Regions from separate parts of the Adlercreutzia sp. ZJ242 genome, predicted to be linked through region 1. Evidence: predicted binding sites of a transcription regulator. Region 1 holds the regulator's gene; each other region holds the start of a gene.

Region 1 (6,652 bases):
GATGCGGCCGACCTCCTTGCGCTTCAGCGCCGCGACCGCCATGGCCATGGCCAAGTATGTCTTGCCCGTGCCGGCCGGCCCCATGCCGAAGGTGATGGTATGCGCGCGGATGGCGTCGACGTAGCGCTTCTGCCCGGTGGTCTTCGGGCGCACCGCGCGCCCGCGGTACGTGAGCAGGACGTCCTCGCGCAGCGCCGTGGGCGAGAACTCCGCCGTGCGCATGAGGTCGAGCGCGTGGCGCACGTACGCGGCGTCGGGCACGTCGCCGCCCTTCACGAGCTTGACGAGGTCGGAGAAGATGGCGGTGAGCGACTGCACCTCGACGGGGTCGCCGACGAGCGAGATGGCGTTGCCGCGCACGGTGATGCGCGCCTCGTAGGAGTCCTGCAGCGTGCGCAGGATCTCGTCGGCCTCGCCGACCACGAGCGCCATGCTCACGCTGTCGGGGATGGTGAGGGTAATCTGTGTCTGATCGGTCATGCGGCTATTGTAGCAGAGCGTAGAGTCGTACGGTCCCGGGTAGCGCCTCGGGAGCCCGGGCAGAGCTCAGTCGCTCGGACAGTCCTGCTCGCACGGAAGCGCCGCTGGCGCTTCCGGCTCGTGCGGAACTCGCTTGGTGAGCACCGCCCGAGCTCCCGAGGCGCCGGACCCCCTGCGACATCACTAAAACCAAGGGATATAAGAAGAACCTTTTTGGACTGCATGATGTTAGAGCTTCACTTGGATCAGGGCGCCGGGCTTTGCGTTGGCGGGGGCGGTTGCCTCGTGGTAGCTCTCGGTCATGGCGCGGCCGGATTCCTCCACGAGCGCGAGCTCGCTGGTGCCGGCGCGACGCGCCCGGTCGGCGGCGCGCAGCTCGTCGGAGAGCGCGCGCAGGCGGGCGGCGCGCGCTGCCTTCACGGGCGGCGGCACCTGGTCGGCGCGCGCGGCGGCAGGCGTGCCTGCGCGCTGCGAATAGGGGAACACGTGGATCTTGCTGAACGCGCAGGCGCGAGCGACCTCGAGCGTCTCGGCGAACTCCCCCTCCGTCTCGCCGGGGAACCCCACGATGACGTCAGTGGTGAGCGAGAGCGCGGGCACCTGCGCGCGCAGGCGGCCCACGAGGCCCTTGAACTCCTCGGCGGTGTACGGGCGGTCCATCTCGCGGAGCACCTTGGTGCTGCCCGACTGCAGGGGCAGGTGCAGGTGGCGGCAGACGCGCCCGTCGGCGCGGGCGAGCAGGCTCGCGAAGTCGTCGTCGACGTCCATGGGCTCGACGGAGCTCACGCGGAAGCGGCACGGCGGCTCGCCGGGCTCATGCAGGCGCGCGGTGGCGGCGAGGAGCTCTTCGAGCAGCGCGGCCAGGCCCTTGCCCTCCCAGCGATACGAGCCGAGGTTGATGCCCGAGAGCACGACCTCGCGCACGCCCGAGGCGGCGAGCGCCACGGCCTCGGCGAGGACCTCGGGCGCCGGCCGGCTCGTCGCGCGCCCGCGCGCCACGTGCACGATGCAGTAGGTGCACGCGTTGTCGCAGCCGTCCTGCACCTTCACGCCCACGCGCGTGCGCGACGAGAAGAGCGCGAGGCCAGGCTCGCAGGCCGTGGGTGTCTCCGCGGCGGCGGCGCCCGCGCCCGCACGTGGGGCCTCGTCCGCCGCAGGCCCCGTCTCCGCGCGAGCGGCGTCGGCGAGCCACAGGCCCATGCCGGCCTTGGGGACCACGCTCACGCGCGCGTCCATGGACGAGAAGGCGTCCTCGTCCATGGCCGCGGCGCAGCCGGTGACCGCCACGCGGGCCGACGCGTTGGCCCGCAGCGCATGGCGGACGGCCTTGCGCGTCTTCTTGTCGGCCTCGGCGGTGACCGTGCACGTGTTCACCACGATGAGGTCGGCCTCCTCCTGCGGGGCCTCCACGCCGCCCGCCGCCAGAAGGAGCCGCTCGAAGCCGTCCGACTCCACGCGGTTCACCTTGCACCCCAGGTTGACCACGGCGAACCGCATCAGAGGCCCCCCGCCCCGAGCGCCTCAGACGCCCCGAGCGCGCCGCCCGCGTTGCCCATGCCGCCGAGCTCGTAGAGGACGAGCGCCGGCGCCACGACGCCGGCCGTCTCGGTGCGCAGGATGGACGGCCCGAGCGACACGAGACGCGCGCGGGGGTTGCACGAGAGCAGGCGCTCCACCTCCTCGGGGGCAAGGCCGCCCTCGGGGCCCACCACCACGGCCACGCGCGCGTCGGCCGCCACGGCGCAGCCCGCATGCGCCAGCGCGTCGGAAAGCGCCGCGCGCATCGTCGCCGTTTGGGGCGCCTCCTCCCAGCACACGAGCACGGCGGTGGCGTTCGCCACAAGCTCGCACGCCTCGGGCAGGCCCAGAGGCTCGCTCACCTCGGGCACCGCGCGGCGTCCCGCCTGCATGGCGGCGCTCTTCGCGACGGCCTGCCAGCGGCTCCGCTTCGCAGCGGCCTTCTTGGCGTCCACCTTCATCACCGAGCGCGCGCACTTCAAGGGCACGAACGCCTCGACGCCCACCTCGGTGGCATGGCGGATGACCGTCTCCATCTTGTCGCCCTTGGCGAGCCCCTGGAGCAGGATCACGCGCGGGCCGTCGTCAGGCGCGTCGAGGCGGCGCGCGATGCGCACGAGCGGCACCGCGTCGTCGAAGGAGACGACCTCGCACTCGAAGTAGTCGCGCGCCGCGTCCACCACGGCGACGTGCTCGCCGGGCGCGAGGCGCAGCACGCGGGCGTGGCGCGCGTCGTCGGGCGCGAGGCGCAGCGGGAACACCGCGGCGCCTTCGCCGGCGAGCACCTGGTCATCCAGGAAGAACTGGTGGAGGGACAAGGAGTCTCCTTTGCAACGGGAGGAAGGCGAGCGCCGTCGGCGAGGCCAGCGGCGGCCGGGGTCCTTCAGGCTAGAACATGTCGCGGAGCTTCTGCAGGGGCGAGCGGGCCTCCGAGACGTCCTCGCCCATCTCGTCGGCGAGCTCCTCGAGGATCTCGCGCTCGCGCTTCGAGAGGCGGCGGGGGATCTCCACCTCCACGTGCACGTACAGATCCCCGCGCGCGTCCGAGCGCAGGCGCGGCATGCCGAAGCCCTTGCAGCGGATGACCTGGCCGTTCTGCGTCCCCTCGGGGATGCGCACCGGCACTTCCTCGTCGTCGAAGATGCCGTCGACCTCGATCTCGGCGCCGAGCGCCGCCTGGACCATGGGCACGCTCACCTGCACGTGCAGGTCCTCGCCGTCGCGCTCGTAGAACTCATGCGGCTGGATGCGCACGGTGACGATGAGGTCGCCCGCCGCCGCGCCCTGCATGCCGGCCTCGCCGAAGCCCGACACGCGCAGCTGCTGGCCGTCGCGGACGCCCGCGGGCACCTCGACCGACACCTTCTGGCGGTCGGGCACGCGGCCCTGGCCCTCGCACTCCGGGCAGGGGTTCTCGATGGACGAGCCCGTGCCGTGGCACTTCGGGCACGTGGAGGACGACTGCATGTCGCCGAGGAAGGTGCGCTGCACGGTGACCACGCGGCCCTTGCCACTGCACTCCGGGCACGTGACCTCGCGGCCGCCCTCGCCGAGGCCCGAGCCGTCGCAGTCGGGGCACGGCGCCAGGCGGTCGTACACGATCTCCTTCTTCACGCCGCGCGCGACCTCCTCGAGCGTCAGGCGCAGCCCGATGCCCATGTCGCGGCCCTCCTTGCGCACCGTGCGCCCGCCCCCGGCGCTCCCGCCGAAGAAGGTGGAGAAGATGTCGCCCATGCCGCCGAAGCCGCCGCCGAAGAGGTCCTCGAAGTCGACGTAGCCGCTGCCGCCGCCGTACGGGCTCGAGCCCGCGGCGCCCGGGATGGTGCCGAAGCGGTCGTACTGCGCGCGCTTGTTCGCGTCGGAGAGCACGTCGTACGCCTCGTTGAGCTCCTTGAACTGGTCCTCCGCGTTGGGAGCCTTGTTCACGTCGGGGTGCAGCTCGCGCGCCTTGTGGCGAAACGCCTTCTTGATCTCAGCCTCAGAGGCGTCCCGCGAAACGCCGAGCACCTCGTACAAGTCTTTAGCCATGGGTTCGTAATGCCTTTCTGTCACCTATCTCGAACGCGCGGCCCCGAAACCGGCCGCGCCTTGTTACCTTGCTGCCTCGAGGGGTCTCCCCCGCCGTCGCTCTCGCCCGCGCCTTCGCCTCACTCGTCCCTCAGCACGTGCTGGGCCGCGCGCACGGCGCGGATGACGCGCGTGTAGTCCATGCGCGTCGGGCCGATGACGGCGACGATGCCCTCGCCCTCGCCGCGGCCGTAGGTGCTTGCGATCACCGACACGCCGGAGAGCTCGACGGCCGCGTTCTCGCGCCCGATGCGCACCATCACGTGCTCCCCCTCCGCGCCGGGCGCGTCGTCAGGCGCCTGCGCGGGCTCCGCGGGCGCGGACGCCTCGTCGAACACGTGCAGGAGCACGGAGTCGTCCTCGAGCACCTGCACGAGGGGAAGGAGGGCGCTCGAGCTGCTGAACTCGGGCTTGCGCAGAAGCGAGCTCATGCCGAGCCGGTGCGCCCGCCCGATGTTGTTCTCCTGCAGACACGCGATCACCTCGTCGAGGATGAGCTGCACGAGCGGGTCGCGCAGGGCCTCGTAGGTCGGCGCGTCGAACCCCTCGCGCAGCTCACGCACCGACTTCCCGGCGAACAGGCGCCCGAGCAGGTTCTGCACGCCGGCGAGCTCGTCAGGCGTGACCTCCTCGGCGAACGCGACGCTGCGGTTCGCCACGCGGCCGTCCTCGGCCACGATCACGATGAGCGCGCGGTAGTTCGACAGCGAGATGAGCGAGAGCTGGCGGATGTGCGCGGAGAACGACGGCGCCATCACGATGGAGAGGCAGTCGGTGAGGCGCGCGAGCGCGGCCGAGGTCTGCTCCATGAGCGCGTCGAGCTCGCTGGCGCTTGCGCGCAGCTCGTCGACGATGTCGCGGTGGGGGTGCTCCTCGGCGGCGAGGCCGTGGCTCAGAAGCTCGTCGACGAAGGCGCGGTAGCCCGCGTCGGTGGGGATGCGGCCGGCGGAGGTGTGGGGCTGCGTGATGTAGCCCGCGTCCTCGAGGGCGGACAGGTCGTTGCGCACGGTGGCCGGGCTCACGCCGAGCTGATAGCGCTCGGTGAGCGTGCGCGACCCCACGGGCATCGCCCGCTCGACGTACTCCTCGATGAGCGCGCTCAACACGCGCTGCCGCCTGTCGGATAGCACGGCACTCCTCCTTCGGCGCTTGGCCGCCTTCCGGCCTTCTGCCTTCTCCTCTCCTGCCTGCGGGCACGTGGACGCAGGCCGCGCAGCGCAAGCTCTCGCAGCATTTTAGCAGCCTCGGCCCCCGAGTGCTAAACGATTGGAGGGAACCGCCGAAAATTCAACGCAAGCGCCATAATGCGCAGGCGCGCGGCGCCTCGGCGCAGACGTGTACGCGGCACGGCGCCTCGGGTGCGCCTGCGCTACGGGGCGAGGTCGAAGATCCGCCCGTAGAGCTCGTTGCCGCACAGCCAGCCGCGGCTCGTGGGACGCCAGCGACCGCCTTCGTGCACGGCCAGGCCGTCGCGCGCAAGGCCCTCGAACACGCCGCGCGCGGCGGGCAGGAGCGCCGAGGCGCGCGCCAAAAGCTCGTCGCTCACGCCGCGCGACATGCGCATGCCGAGCATGAGGTCCTCGGCGAGCATCTGCGCGGGGTTCAGGTCGTCGGTCACCTGGCCGTCCTGGCGCCGCATGCGGCGCGTGGCGTTCTGCGTCATCGTGGCGGCCGACAGCCCGAGCCCGAGGTAGGGCTTCCCCGTCCAGTAGGCGGTGTTGTGCCTGCTCTCGAAGCCCTCCCGCGCGTAGCTCGCCACCTCGTAGCGGTGAAGCCCCGCGCCTTCGAGCACCTCCGCGGCGGCCTCCATGTGCTCGGCCTCCACGTCGTCGTCGGGCTCCATGAGCTCGCCGCGCATCACCATGCGCGCGAACGGCGTGTGGTCCTCGATGGTGAGCGGGTACACGCTCACGTGCGTGACGCCGAGGCGCACGGCCTCCTCCGCGCTCGCGCGAACGTCCTCGGCGGACTGCCCGGGCAGGCCGCACATCACGTCCACGCTCACGTTCTCGAAGCGCGTGAGCGCGGCGTCGACGGCGCGTCGGGCCTCGTCAGCCGTGTGCGCGCGGCCGAGCACGCGCAGCAGGCGGTCGTCGAAGCTCTGCACGCCGATGGACAGCCGGTTCGCGCCGAGCGCCCACATGTCGCGCACGAGGCGCTCGTCAAGGCTCTCGGGGTTGCACTCGACGGTGCACTCCATCTCAGGCGTGAGGTGCATCGACAGCCCGAGCGCGTAGAGCAGCTGCGAGAGGTGGCGCGACCCCACGTGGCTCGGCGTGCCGCCGCCGACGTACACCGTCTCCACGCCCGCGAGCTCGCCCTGCTTGCCCGCGCGGCGGATCTGCATCACGAGGTCCTCCACGTAGCGCGTGATCTGAGGGTCGTCGGCGGGCACGGCGCGCGTGGCGAAGTCGCAGTACAGGCAGCGGCTCACGCAGAACGGCACGTGGAGGTAGAGCGCCTGGTACGGGTCATGAGGCATGTTCGCTCGCAATCTGCTCGAGCTCGTCGAACACGCGGCCGAAGTCCTCGAGCGTGGTGCAGTAGTTGATCTTGCCGCGCGCGGCCGCGGCGCCGGGAAGCCCCG
Region 2 (6,652 bases), on a different contig from region 1:
TGCCGATGCACTGCCAGTGCGTCATCGACGGAGAGACGCCCTGCCCTGACGCTCACGCCTGCGGCGGCGAGACGTGCGACAAGATCGCCAACAAGGAAATCGCGGCCATCGAGAAGAACCTGTAGGGGCTCTCATGTCGGGAAAGACGACGCACGCCGAACGAGGCGCAACGCTGTGCGAGCTTGCGCGCACGAGAGCCGCCGTCGTGGTGGCGATGATCGCGTGCTGCGTCGTGGTGGCGGCGGCCTTGGGCGCTGCTGCGGGTGCGGGCGCAAGCGAGCCCGCATACCGCCTGACCAAGGCCACCCTCTCCGACTGCACGGCTTCGGCGGAGGCTGACTCGGCCATCGAGAGCACGTCCGGGGCTCTGCTCGAGGGGCTGTCGTTCGTGGAGGGCAACCCGTTCTTCCTGAACGTGCGCGAGGCGCTCGTGAGCGACTGCCGCTTCCCGCTTCCCACGGAGAAGTTCGTGGAGAAGTGCGAGTGGAAGTACGACGACGCGGGCAACGTGAGGACGGCCACCTTCTACAAGAGCACCAACGAGCTCTCGCGCGTGCAGCTGTCCTACGACGAGCACGGCTCGGCGTCGAAGGTGATTGGCTGGACGTACGCCGACGAGGGAGACGGGCGTGGCGTCGTGCGCCATGACTTCGAGATGTCCATCGTGAACGAGAAGCTCTCGGGCAGCGCTTACGGCGCGAACAAGTTCACGGTCGTGCATGACGACACCACGTCGAACGACACGGTGCTGTTCACCTACGACAAGGACAAGAACCTGAACACGGTAACCTCGAAGGGCAAGCACGAGTGGGCCGTCGACATCAGCTACATCACGGCACAGAAGGTGCCCAAGACGCTGAAGCTGTCCGAGGACGAAAAGGGCGCTGGCGCGTACCTGGCGCCGACCTACGACGGCGCGAACAAGCTCGTGTCGCTCAAGAGGGGCACGTGGGAAGGCGACGAGGTGCAGCTTTCGGGTGACGAGTACGTGATCCAGTACTCGGGCAGCAAGTACTCGAAGGTCCGCTACTACCAAGATGACGTCGAGGTGAAGTACTACGACTTCAAATACGACGAGCACGGGAACCTCACGTCGATCCGCGTGTACAAGAAGGGCGGCGTGCAGCTCTACAACATCACGTTCGCTTACGAGCTCGCATAAGCGCTCGGGGCGGCGACAAGAGCTCTGACAGCGGAGGGCCCGCCACCATGCGGCGGGCCCTCCGCGCTTTGCTTCGATGCGAAGTAGTCCAGGCTGGCCGCCTTGGACTTCCGCTCTGGTCTTTTTTCGAGCAAAGACCCAGTTCGAAGCCTTTTTCTTTGTCAAACAATAAAAGATTCTTATGCCTTGTTTTGTCGCGATGTCTTGTAGTCATTTTACAAACAAACGTTTGTTTTTCGTACAAAAGTACGCTATAATATACTCACGTTAGCGAGAGGGCAGGAGGACCCGATGGAGACGAGGAATCTGACGTTCTCAGACGCGCCCATGTTCGATCGCGTCATGTCCGATGAAGCCGTGTGCCGGGAGGTGGTGGAAGTCGTGCTCGGCGTCGAGGTGGGCAGGGTCGTGTACCATAACGTCGAGCAGGTCATCGAGCCTACGATCGACGGGCGCGGGGTGCGCCTCGACGCCTACCTCGTCGGCGAGGAGGCGGTCTACGACGTCGAGATGCAAGCATACGGCCGCATGTGCATCGACAAGCGCTTCCGCTATTATCAGTCCGTCATCGACGTGGGGCTTTTGCGCAAGGGGGAGGACTACGACCTCCTGCCTGACAGCTTCATCATATTCATCTGCACCGATGACCCCTATGAGGACGGTCTGCCGCGCTACGATTTCGAGCGCGTGTGCGTGGAGCATCCGTCGCTGCTCTCGGGGTGCGGGTCGCATTGGATCGTGTTGAACGCGGCGGCCTACCAAGGCGTTGAGGACAGCCGTTTGCGGAGCCTGCTAAAATACGTGAGAGACGGAGTTGTCGGCGCTGACCCTTTGGTCAGGATGATCGACGGCAAGGTAAGCGAGGCCAATCGAGACCGAAGGTGGGTGGAGCAGGTGTTCTCAGTCATGACTGTCGAAGAAGACGCCGCCATGCAGGTCCGCATGGCGAAGCGCGTATACCGTAAAGAGGGTCTGGAAGAAGGTCGCAAGGAAGGGCTTGCCGAAGGACGCAAGGAAGGGCTTGCCGAAGGACGCAAGGAAGGTCGTGCCGAGGGCCGCAAGGAAGGGCTTGCGATGGGCATTGAGGAAGGCCTTGCCGAGGGACGTGCCAAAGGGCGTGCCGAAGGGCGTGCTGAGGGGCGTGCCGAGGCGGAGAAGCGTTATGGCGAGCTGGTCTCGCGGCTGCTTGCCGACGGTCGCCTAGATGATCTCAAGCAGGTCGCGGAAGACCCATCCTTGCTCGAAGAGCTCTACGAGGAGTTGGGGATCTAGCAAGCGAGCGGGCGATGCGACGCAGCCGCGTCGCATCGCCCGTGGACGAGGGGCGCTTGCCGACGTTTGACGCGAGGCTTGCTGCAAACGGCGAACCTCGCGTCAAACGCGAATGAGAGCGCTCCTGCGATCGCTTCGTGCGCTAGCAGATCTCGACGATCCAGCCTTCGGGGCCCTCGATGGCGCCGCTCTGGATGTCGGTCAGGGTGCGGCGCAGCTTGCTCATGACGGGGCCGGCGTTCTCGGCGCCGTCGACGAACGTGACGTCGACGCCCTCAGCTTCGATGTGGCCCACCGGCGAGATGACGGCCGCAGTGCCGCACAGGCCGCACTCCATGAAGTCGCCGTTGGTGACCTCCTCGAACTTCACGGGGCGCTCGACGACGCTCATGCCCAGGATGTCCTTGGCGACCGTGACGAGCGAGCGGCGCGTGATGGAGGGCAGGATCGAGTTCGTGTGCGACTGCGGCACCACGAGGTTGCTCTGCTTGTCCACGAAGAGCACGTTCGCGCCGCCGGTCTCCTCCACGTAGGAGCGCGTGGCGGAGTCGAGGTAGAGGTTCTCGGAGTAGCCGCGCTTGTGCGCCTCCTCGTAGGGGTGCAGGCTCATGGCGTAGTTGAGGCCCGCCTTGATGTCGCCGGTGCCGCGCGGCGCTGCGCGGTCGTAGTCGGCCACGGTGATGGTGATGGCCTCCTTGCCGCCCTTGAAGTAGGGGCCCACCGGGGTGACGAGGATGCGGAATTGGTACTCGGTGGCCGGCTTCACGCCGATGACCACGCCGGTCGCGAACATGTAGGGGCGCACGTACAGCGTGGCGCCCGAGCCGAAGGGCGGGACCCACTCCTTGTTCGCCTCGACGACCATCTTCACGGCCTCGACGAACTTGTCCTGCGGGAACTCGGGCATGACCAGGCGCTTGGCGGAGTCGGCCATGCGCGCGGCGTTCAGGTCGGGGCGGAAGCACACGATGCGCCCGTCCTCGGTGGTGTACGCCTTCAGGCCCTCGAAGACCTCCTGGCAGTAGTGCAGGATGCCGGCGCACTCGCTCACGGTGACGCTGTGGTCGGTGGTCAGGCCGCCTTCCTCCCACGCGCCGTCCTTGTAGTTGCACACGTAGCTGTAGCTCGTCTCCATGTAGCCGAAGCCGAGGTTGCCCCAGTCGATGTCCTTCTTTTCCACGGTTGCTCATCTCCCGTACTAATCGGTCAACTCTTTGTAACCGCGTATTCTAACGCGCGCGCGGGCGCATGGCGGGTGCAGGTCGGCCACGCGTAACAAAAGATTAACAGGCGGCAGAGGGGATGAGGCGGAAGAGGCGGGCGGGAGGAAGGGGCGGAGAGCATGATGCAGAAGAGGCAACGTGGAGGAAGGGAAAGAGGGGAAGGCAGCAGGGGGGGATGAGGCGCAAAGCGCCGTCCGACACATGGCGAAAATCTGATGGCGCTTGACAGAGATTTCCTGCGCTATAGAATTCCTTCTTAGCACTCGAAGGCTGTGACTGCTAAAACACCTCAGCCACCCGCAAGCGAAAGAAGGGCGATACCCATGCGCAAGTTCAAAACCGAGAGCAAGAAGCTGCTCGACCTCATGATCAACTCCATCTACACCAACCGCGAGATCTTCCTGCGCGAGCTCATCTCGAACGCGTCCGACGCGGTCGACAAGCTCTACTTCAAGAGCCTCACGGACTCGAGCGTCGAGATCAACCGCGCCGACCTCGCCATCCGCGTGGCGTTCGACGCCGACGCGCGCACCGTCACCGTGTCCGACAACGGCATCGGCATGAGCAAGGACGACCTCGACAAGAACCTCGGCACCATCGCGCACTCCGACTCGTTCGAGTTCAAGACCGCCAACGCCGAGGAGCCCACGGCTGACGTCGACATCATCGGGCAGTTCGGCGTGGGCTTCTACTCCGCCTTCATGGTGGGCTCGAAGGTGCGCGTCGTCTCGCGCGCCTACGGCAGCGACGAGGCTTGGGCCTGGGAGTCTGACGGCATCGAGGGCTACACCATCGAGGCCGCCGAGCGCGCCGAGCACGGCACGGACGTCGTCGTGTTCCTGAAGGAGAACACCGACGACGAGCGCTACGACACCTACTGCAGCGAGTACGGCCTGACCGACCTCATCAAGCGCTACAGCAACTACGTGCGCTACCCCATCCAGATGGAGCTCGAGAAGTCGCGCATGAAGCCGAAGCCGGCCGACGCGCCCGATGACTACAAGCCCGAGTTCGAGAACTACACGGCGGTCGAGACCATCAACTCCATGATCCCCATCTGGAAGCGCAAGAAGGCCGACGTCTCCCAAGACGAGTACAACGAGTTCTACAAGACCGACTTCCACGACTTCGAGGACCCGGCGCGCACCATCTCGCTGCATGCCGAGGGCACGCTGACCTACGACGCGCTCATGTTCGTGCCGGGCCACGCGCCCTACGACATGTACTCCAAGGAGTACAAGAAGGGCCTCGCGCTGTACAGCTCGGGCGTGCTCATCATGGACAAGTGCGAGGAGCTCGTGCCCGACTACTTCAACTTCATGCGCGGCGTGGTCGACTCGGCTGACCTCACGCTGAACATCTCGCGTGAGACGCTGCAGCACAACGGCCAGCTCAAGGCCATCGCGCGCCGCCTCGAGAAGAAGGTCAAGTCCGACCTGGCCGACATGCGCGACAACGACCGCGAGGCGTACGAGAAGTTCTTCGGCGAGTTCGGCCGCACCATGAAGTACGGCGTGTACTCGAGCTACGGCATGGCCAAGGACGTGCTGGCCGACCTTCTGCTGTTCTACTCGGCGAAGCAGAAGAAGATGATCACGCTCGACGAGTACCTCGGCCAGGCGCCGGCTGACGCTGAGTCCGTCTTCTTCGCCGCAGGCGACTCGCTCGAGCGCCTCGCGCAGATGCCCATCGTGACCACGGTTCTGGCGAAGGGCTACGACGTGCTCCTGTGCGACCAGAACGTCGACGAGTTCTGCATGATGGCACTGGGCACCTACTCCAACAAGGACATCGTGTCGATGGGCGCCGAGGGCGATGCCGAGGCCGAGCCGAAGGTGTTCACGATCAAGAACGTCGGCGGCGAGGACCTGGGCCTGACCACCGACGAGGAGAAGAAGGAGGCCGAGGAGGCCACCACGGAGAACTCCGCGCTGTTCGACGTGATGAAGGAGGCGCTCGAGGGCAAGGTCGAGAAGGTGGTCGTGTCCACGCGCCTGACCGACGCGCCGGTGGTGCTGACCACCGAGGGCGCCGTCTCGCTCAAGATGGCGCAGATGTTCAAGGAGAACGCCGTGGGCAGCGACGAGGCGCCCGAGCTGCACGTGATCCTCGAGGTGAACGCCAAGCACCCGGTGTTCGGCACCCTGAAGGCCGCGCACGTGGCGGGCGACGACGACAAGGTGAAGACCTACACCGGCATCCTCTACGACCAGGCCATGCTCATGGAGGGCCTCCCCGTGGAGGATCCCATCGCGTTCGCCCAGGCCGTGACCGCGCTCATGAAGTAGCGGGCGTGCTAGCATAGGTCCCGCACGAAAACCGAAGCGAGAGGCGCGAGGGAGCATGGAGACAAGAGAGCGAAGAAACGCGTTGCTGCTGTTCAGCAAGGTGCCGGAGGCCGGGCTGGTGAAGACGCGCCTGACCACGCTGAAAGACGGCGCGTTTGCGCCCGAGGTGGCGAGCGCCCTGTACCACTGCATGCTCTTCGACGTGGTGGAGATCTGCTGCGCGGCGCTCTCCGCGCTCGAGGAGCGCTCCGAGGCGGCGTGCGCGGCGGCCGAGGCCCGCGGCGAGGAGGGCGTGCGCGACGTCTACGAGCTCGTGATCTCCACGACGCCCGCGGGCAACGTGGAGGCGATGCGCAAGCTGTTCGCGGACGCGGGGGAGTGGCCGCGCGAGCTGGTGATGATCGCCGACGAGGGTGCGAGCTTCGATGAGCACTACAACCACGCGTTCGAGCAGACGTGGGAGCGCGGCGCCGACTGCATCCTGTCGATGGGCGCCGACATGCCCGCGCTCACCGTGAACGACGTACTCGCCGGGTTCGAGGCGCTGCACAAGCTCGACGGCGTTGACGGCGGCGGCATCGTGCTCGCGCCTGACCAGGAGATGGGCGTGTCGGTGATCGGATGGACGCGCGCGACGGACTTCGACCACTCAGGCGTGTTCTACAACTCCGACGGCCTCACGGTGCTGCCCGCCTACATCCAGAAGG
Region 3 (6,652 bases), on a different contig from region 1:
GGACGCCATGGAGACGGAGTGCGAGGTCATCACCATCGGGAGCGAGGAGAGCTACGAGGACCTCAAGGAGGCCATGCAAGCGCAGACGTACTGGGTGCGCTTCTTCATGCGCCCCTGCTGCCCGGCGCCGGGCGAGGGCACGGCCCGCAGCCTCGCCGAGCGGCTCAAGTCCGAGATCGACGCACGCGCCGACTTCGCCGAGGGGCAGCGCGCCGACCTGAAGGGCATCGTCGACGAGCGGCTCGCCTGGTACCTCGCCCTCCCCGTGAGCCACACCGCCTAGAGGCGGGCACGTTGGGCTATGCCTTCGAGGCATAGAGCGAATTACGCTACGGGCAGTTCGCCTGCGCGCGCCTTCGCCTTACCATATGCTCAGGTTTACGACGAAGATGGGAGAACCCGTGCAAAACGAGAAACTTGAGCTCGCTCAGGAATGGGACAAGGTGTTCCCGCAGAGCGACAAGGTGAGCCACCGCAAGGTCACGTTCCACAACCGCTACGGCGTCACGCTGGCGGCCGACCTCTACGCGCCGAAGGCGGCCGATGACGCGGCAGGCGCCCCGGCGCTGCTGCCCGCCGTGGCCGTGTCGGGCCCGTTCGGCGCCGTGAAGGAGCAGTCGAGCGGCCTGTACGCGCAGACGCTCGCCGAGCGGGGCTTTCTGTCCCTCGCCTTCGACCCGTCGTTCACGGGCGAGAGCGGCGGCGAGCCGCGCTACGTGGCATCGCCCGACATCAACACCGAGGACTTCTGCGCGGCGGTGGACTTCCTCTCCACGCTTGACGGGGTCGACCCCGAGCGCATCGGCGTCGTGGGCATCTGCGGCTGGGGCGGCCTGGCGCTTTCCGCCGCCGCGCAGGACACGCGCATCAAGGCCACGGTGACCGCCACCATGTACGACATGAGCCGCGTCAACGCGCGCGGCTACTTCGACGCCGACGACAACGCGGACGCGCGCCGCAGCCTGCGCCAGGCCCTCAACGCGCAGCGCACGGCCGACTACGCGAGCGGCTCCTACCAGCGCGCGGGCGGCGTCGTCGACCCGCTGCCCGAGGACGCGCCGCAGTTCGTGCGCGACTACTACGCCTACTACAAGACGTCGCGCGGCTACCACCCGCGCTCGCTGAACTCCAACGACGGCTGGAACGTCACCTCGTCGCTGCCGTTCGCGAACCTGCCGCTTCTGGCCTACGCGAGCGAGATCGAGAGCGCCGTGCTCATGCTCCACGGCGAGAAGGCGCACTCGCTCTACTTCAGCCTGGATGCCTTCGCCCAGCTCAAGCAGCCCGAGGGCGGCTACCAGAACGCCAACAAGTGCCTGATGGTGATTCCCGGCGCCAACCACACGGACCTCTACGACAACCTCGACGTCATCCCCTTCGACGCCATCGAGGCGTTCCTGCGCGAGCACCTGTAAAGCCGGCGCCGGCGCGCGCCAACATCACATGCGGGGGCGGGACGCGGGACGCGGAGCTTTGCCCGCGCGGAAGCGGGCGAAGGCGGCGCTCCTGCAAAACATGCGGGGGCGGGACGAGGTCGCACGCAGCATCGTCCCGCCCCCGCAGCGCGCCCCGTTCGCTACAGCTCGCGCGAGCGGCACACGCGCAGCGATATCGCCAGGCTCGCCGCGTAGAGCGCAATCGGCACCACCACGAGGACGACGAACAGGCCCGCATACCCGCTGCCGAAGAGAGGCTCCAGCGCACCCGCGGGCAGAAGCCCGGCGAACAGGCCGTTGCCGGCGGCGGCGCAGAAGCCCCCTACCCCGCACAACGTCGCAAACGGCAGCACGCGAACGGCAAGCGTCATGCCGAAGCGCATGATGAACGGCAGCGTGACGGAAGCCGCCACCAGCACCGCCACCACGCCCGCCAAACCGGCGGCCACGATCATCTCGGGCGGGTTGTTCTCCAGAAGCAGGCTCTCAAGCGGCGCGCCTTGCCCCATCACGCCGGCAAGCAGCGCCGCCACGCCCGTGATGGCAAACGTGTACGCAAGGCTCATCCCGAGCGACAGCGCCGTCACCAGAAGAAGGCTCGCGTAGCGCCCCACCACCACGTCACGGCGGCTCATGGGCATGGCCAGGCGAAACGACCCCCAATTGTTCACCTCGTCGTAAGCCGAGGCGTTGAACACGAACGAGAAGGGAACCAGGGTCGCGGCACACGCCGCCGTGGCCGCCAACGTGTCCACGCTGAGCGCGATGACGAGGGAAACCACCGCCATGATGACGAGCAGCTGGATCAAGCTGTGGCGCATGGTAATCAAGTCGGAAAAGATCATCGCCTTCATCGGGCCTCTCCCTTCAACATCAGCCTCATGTAGTCGTCAATGCTCACGCGCTCGCACGCCACCTTCGGAAAGCGGCGGGACAGGAGCGCGCGGTCGGGCACGAGCACCTCGTGCGCGTACGCGCCGGCCATGACGCGCAAGCTGCCCTGCGCGAACGCGCCGCTCTCGACGATGGCCCGCGCCTGCTCGGCGCCGCAGCGCGCCACGCCCGCGACGTCGCAGATCACGTCGACCATGCAGTCGAACATCACGCGCCCCGCGTCGATGCACACCACGTAGTCGGCGATCTTCTCCAGATCAGACGTGATGTGGCTCGACAGGAGGATGCCGCGGCGCTCGTCGGTCATGAAGCCGCGCAGGATGTCGAGCACCTCCTCGCGCGCCATGGGGTCGAGCCCCGCCGTCACCTCGTCGAGGATGAGCAGCTCAGGCGCATGCGCCAGCGCGAACGCCAGCTGCAGCTTCATGCCCATGCCGCGCGAGAGCTCCTTCACCCGCTTCTTCGCGCCGAGGTCGAACTGGCGCGCGTACTGTTCGAACAGGCCGCGATCCCACGTGGGGAACGCGAAGCGCCCGATGTGCTCCACGTCGCTCACGAGCGACTCGCTCGGGAAGGGGCAGGCGTCGAACACCACGCCGATGCGCGCCTTCGCGCGGACGAGCGCCGCTTCGTGGATCTGAGGCGCGCCGCTTGCGTTCGTCATATTCTTCTGATCTGTTGATAATTCCCCACCTTCCTCAAATCCGCAGACAGGCTCGCCGAAGAGCGCGACGTTGCCCGCGCTCGGGCGGATGAGCCCGAGGATCGTCTTGATGGTGGTGGTTTTGCCAGCGCCGTTCGATCCGATGAATCCGGTCACGCAGCCAGCTGGCACGCTCAGGCTCACGTGATCGAGCGTGAACCCCGGATACGCTTTTGCAAGGTTCTCAACCCTGACGAGGTCGTACATAGCCATTCCTTTTCTGGATGTCTTTCGCAATGCAGGAATGTTTCACGTGAAACATTCGTTCGTGAATCGCAAGGGCGCTTCCGCGCCGCCGCGCCTGGCAAAACGCGCCCGACGAGGGAGCGCCGACGTACCTGGCAAAACGCGCCTGACGAGGGAGCGCCGCCGCACTTGGCGTCAACGCGTCATGCCTGGTGCGGGCGCTGGCGCTTCGACGCCGCCGCGTCACGCCTGGTGCGGGCGCTGCGGCGGCACGGCCGCGCGCACGGCGCTCCCCGCGTCCTACGTGCCAGGCGCCTTACGCGTCGGGCATGTCCTCGGCCAGCACGTCGAGCATGTCGTGCAGCTCGCGCACCGTCACCCCCGCCGACAGCGCGTCGGAGAGCGCCTGCTCGAGCAGCTCCTCCACGTGGCGCAGCCGCTCCTCGCGCAGAAGCTCGAGGTTGCCGCCGGCCACGAAGCTGCCCTTGCCCTGCACCGTCTCGATGAAGCCGAGCTCCTCGAGGTCAGCGTAGGCGCGCTTGGTGGTGATGACGCTCACGTGCAGGTCGTTCGCCAGCGCGCGGATGGACGGAAGGGGGGCGCCCTCATCCAGCTCACCTGCGAGGATGGCGTCCTTTATCTGGGTCGCTATCTGCTCGTAGATGGGCTTGCTGCTCGCATTCGAGATGATTATCTCCACGTTGCCTGCCATTTCTCGCCTTCTCCGAAGGGCGTTTTCCACAGCGCCCTCTTCGTAGCGCGTTCTTCGGAACGTGTTCTTCGGAGTACGTTCTTCATAGCGCGCTCTCCGGAGTGCGTTCTCCGTAGTGTGTTCTCCAAAGTGCGTTCTTCGTAGTGCGTTGCGCGAATTCGCTCGCACAGCTCTCGCGCGTTGATCAGGCGCACGCTAACTGTGCATATCATGATATATACACTATATACACAGTATGCACAGTTAGCAAGAGCTAATCGCGAATTATTTCTGAAAGCGTCCCAACACCCGCAGGGACCGCCAGCAGCATGCCGGCGCCCGCAGGCAGAAGGGGCCGAGCCCGCAGCGCCGGACGCGCATGCGGGGCAAGCCAAATATGGCAACTCTGTGACGTTCGCCCGCTATTTAGCACTCTCGGCTTGAGAGTGCTAATTCAGCGTGCTATAACGTACTCGTAAACAGAACCAGGCGCAAGACTACCGAGCCCGCGAGGGCAGCACATCACGTGAGAGAAGCACATCAGCCACGAGCCTCGCAGCGGGCGCGCAGCCTTGCAGCCGCAACCGAACGGAGATGATCCCATGTCCATGCTGGTACCCGCACGCGCCAACGCCCCGCGCAGCCTCTTCAACACCCTGATGAACGACCCCTTCGAGGCGTTCTTCGACACGCCGGCGCGCACCACCTCCCCCACCCTCATGCGCACCGACATCCGCGAGACGCCCGAGGGCTTCGAGCTCACGGTCGACCTGCCCGGGTTCAAGAAGGAGAACGTGACCGCCGAGCTCAAGGACGGCTACCTCTCCATCAGCGCGCGCACGCAGACCGAAGCCACCTCCGAGGGCGACAAGGGCACCTGGCTGCGCAAGGAGCGCTTCAGCGGCACGTGCAGCCGCAGCTTCTACGTCGGCGAGGAGATCGTCGAGGAGGACATCCGCGCCCGCTTCGAGGACGGCCTGCTCAAGATCGCGGTGCCGAAGAAGCAGCCCGCGCCCAAGCTCGAGGAGAAGCGCGTGATCGCCATCGAGGGCTAGCAGCGCACCGCGCGCGCGAGCGCAAGAACGCCCATGAAGCGAAGGAGGCGCCCCGGCATGCCGCCGGGGCGCCTCCGCTTGCGTTGGGGAACTGGACGTCGAGGGTCTGCGCCCGCCTACCTCCCGAGCCCGGCGAGCACGGCCTCGTGCAGCTGGCCCAAGCCCTCCTCGTCTTCGGTCCACTGGTGCGTCAGCGTGCCGAAGGCCAGGTCGAAGCCGCACTTCTCCAGCGACTCGGCCACCTCGTCCGGGCCGTTCTTGCCCCAGCCGAACGAGCCGAACGGGATGCCCACGCGGCCCGGCCAGCCGCCCTTCGGCGAGAGCCCCTTCAGGTAGCACAGAAACGCCGCCACCGTGGGCATCATGCCGTTGTTGAGCGTGGGCGAGCCCACCGCCACGTACTTCGCCGGCAGGACCTCGGTCATGATGTCGGAGATGTGGTTGGCCTTCAGGTCGAACAGGCGCGTCGGCGTGCCCGCCTCGATGAACGCCTCCACGATCTGGTGCGCCATGGCCTCGGTGGTGTGCCACATGGAGTCGTACACCACCACCGCGTACTCCTCGGGCTCAAGCGAGCTCCAACGCGCGTACTCCGCCATGATCTCGGGCACGTGGCTGCGCCAGATGACGCCGTGGCTCGGCGCGATCATGTCGATGTCGGCGTCGGCGAGCGCCCCGAGGGCGCGCACCACGTGGCGCGAGTACGGCATCACGATGTTGGCGTAGTACTTCTTCGCCTGCGCGAGCACCTCGGGCAGGCCCACCTCGTCGTCGAAGTGCTTGGACGAGGCGAAGTGCTGGCCGAACGCGTCGTTGGAGAACAGGATCTTGTCGTGCGGCGAGTAGGTGACCATGTTGTCGGGCCAGTGCACCATCACCGTGGCGGTGAACGCGAGCGTGCGCTTGCCGATGCAGAGGATGTCGCCCGTCTTCACGGGCACGTACTCGTAGGCGTCGCCGTAGTGCGCGGCGAGGCCCTTGAGCCCGTGCGGGCTGCTCGTGACGATCTTCGCGTGCGGCGCGCGCTCCATGACGGCGGGGATCGCGCCCGAGTGGTCCTGCTCCACGTGGTTCGACACCACGTACTCGATGCGCGCCGGGTCGATGATGTCGCTGATGCGCTCGATGAGCTCGTCGGCGAACTCGGGCTTGCAGGTGTCGATGAGCGTCACGTGCTCGTCGAGGATCAGGTACGCGTTGTAGGTTGACCCGCGGTCGGTGGTGTAGCCGTGGAAGTTGCGCTCGTTCCAGTCGATGCCGCCCACCCAGTACACGTCGGGCTTGATCTCAAGTGCTCTGAGCATGTGGTCTCCTTCTCGATAGGACCGTCGTCGATGTGCTTGCGCCGCATTGTAGCGCCCGGAAAGCGCAAAAGCCGCCTCCCCGGGGAGACGGCTTCGAATAATCAGAATGAGCAGGCTGCGACGAGCCCGCTTCGTCCCTTACGCGGCGCGGAAGAAGCTCTTGAGCAAGCTGGGACGAGACATGATCCGGGCCTTGGCCTTCAGGTCACACCCAGCGCCGCGGCCGAGCGCCTCAACCTGGTAGTCAGGCAGGTTCGCCTCGATGGCGCGCCCGACGTGCTGGTTGACTTCCCACGCGTTCGCCTTTGCGACGATCAGATTGGCATTCATGGTGAATGCTCCTTTCTGGAACGTTTGCCCGTTGCCTGCGGGCGGTTGACAGT

Evidence for each region. The regulator HrcA, encoded in region 1, represses chaperone genes, less so after heat shock. The targets are predictions, from matches to a motif close to TNTTAGCANNCNNNNNNNNNGNNTGCTAANA.
Region 2: htpG (molecular chaperone HtpG) is a predicted target of HrcA. The motif match lies at 3,912-3,942, and genes of this name have one in related genera.
Region 3: G7Y49_RS09395 (Hsp20/alpha crystallin family protein) is a predicted target of HrcA. The motif match lies at 4,335-4,365, and genes of this name have one in related genera.

Annotation. Positions count from the first base shown of each region.
Region 1 covers NZ_JAAKEE010000013.1:5,823-12,474, forward strand. The annotation lists gene G7Y49_RS04665 (PhoH family protein) at 1-480, opposite strand, end outside; gene mtaB (tRNA (N(6)-L-threonylcarbamoyladenosine(37)-C(2))-methylthiotransferase MtaB) at 709-1,977, opposite strand; gene G7Y49_RS04680 (16S rRNA (uracil(1498)-N(3))-methyltransferase) at 1,977-2,816, opposite strand; gene dnaJ (molecular chaperone DnaJ) at 2,887-4,026, opposite strand; gene hrcA (heat-inducible transcriptional repressor HrcA) at 4,146-5,195, opposite strand; gene hemW (radical SAM family heme chaperone HemW) at 5,435-6,547, opposite strand; gene dusB (tRNA dihydrouridine synthase DusB) at 6,537-6,652, opposite strand, start outside.
Region 2 covers NZ_JAAKEE010000027.1:9,405-16,056, reverse strand. The annotation lists gene G7Y49_RS07515 (MIP/aquaporin family protein) at 1-125, shown strand, start outside; gene G7Y49_RS07510 (hypothetical protein) at 134-1,162, shown strand; gene G7Y49_RS07505 (Rpn family recombination-promoting nuclease/putative transposase) at 1,454-2,434, shown strand; gene G7Y49_RS07500 (branched-chain amino acid aminotransferase) at 2,577-3,614, opposite strand; gene htpG (molecular chaperone HtpG) at 3,981-5,945, shown strand; gene G7Y49_RS07490 (DUF2064 domain-containing protein) at 6,001-6,652, shown strand, end outside.
Region 3 covers NZ_JAAKEE010000042.1:1,395-8,046, forward strand. The annotation lists gene G7Y49_RS09370 (hypothetical protein) at 8-283, shown strand; gene G7Y49_RS09375 (alpha/beta hydrolase) at 402-1,415, shown strand; gene G7Y49_RS09380 (ABC-2 transporter permease) at 1,577-2,290, opposite strand; gene G7Y49_RS09385 (ABC transporter ATP-binding protein) at 2,287-3,240, opposite strand; gene G7Y49_RS09390 (GntR family transcriptional regulator) at 3,536-3,931, opposite strand; gene G7Y49_RS09395 (Hsp20/alpha crystallin family protein) at 4,513-4,965, shown strand; gene G7Y49_RS09400 (FprA family A-type flavoprotein) at 5,082-6,269, opposite strand; gene G7Y49_RS09405 (hypothetical protein) at 6,408-6,599, opposite strand.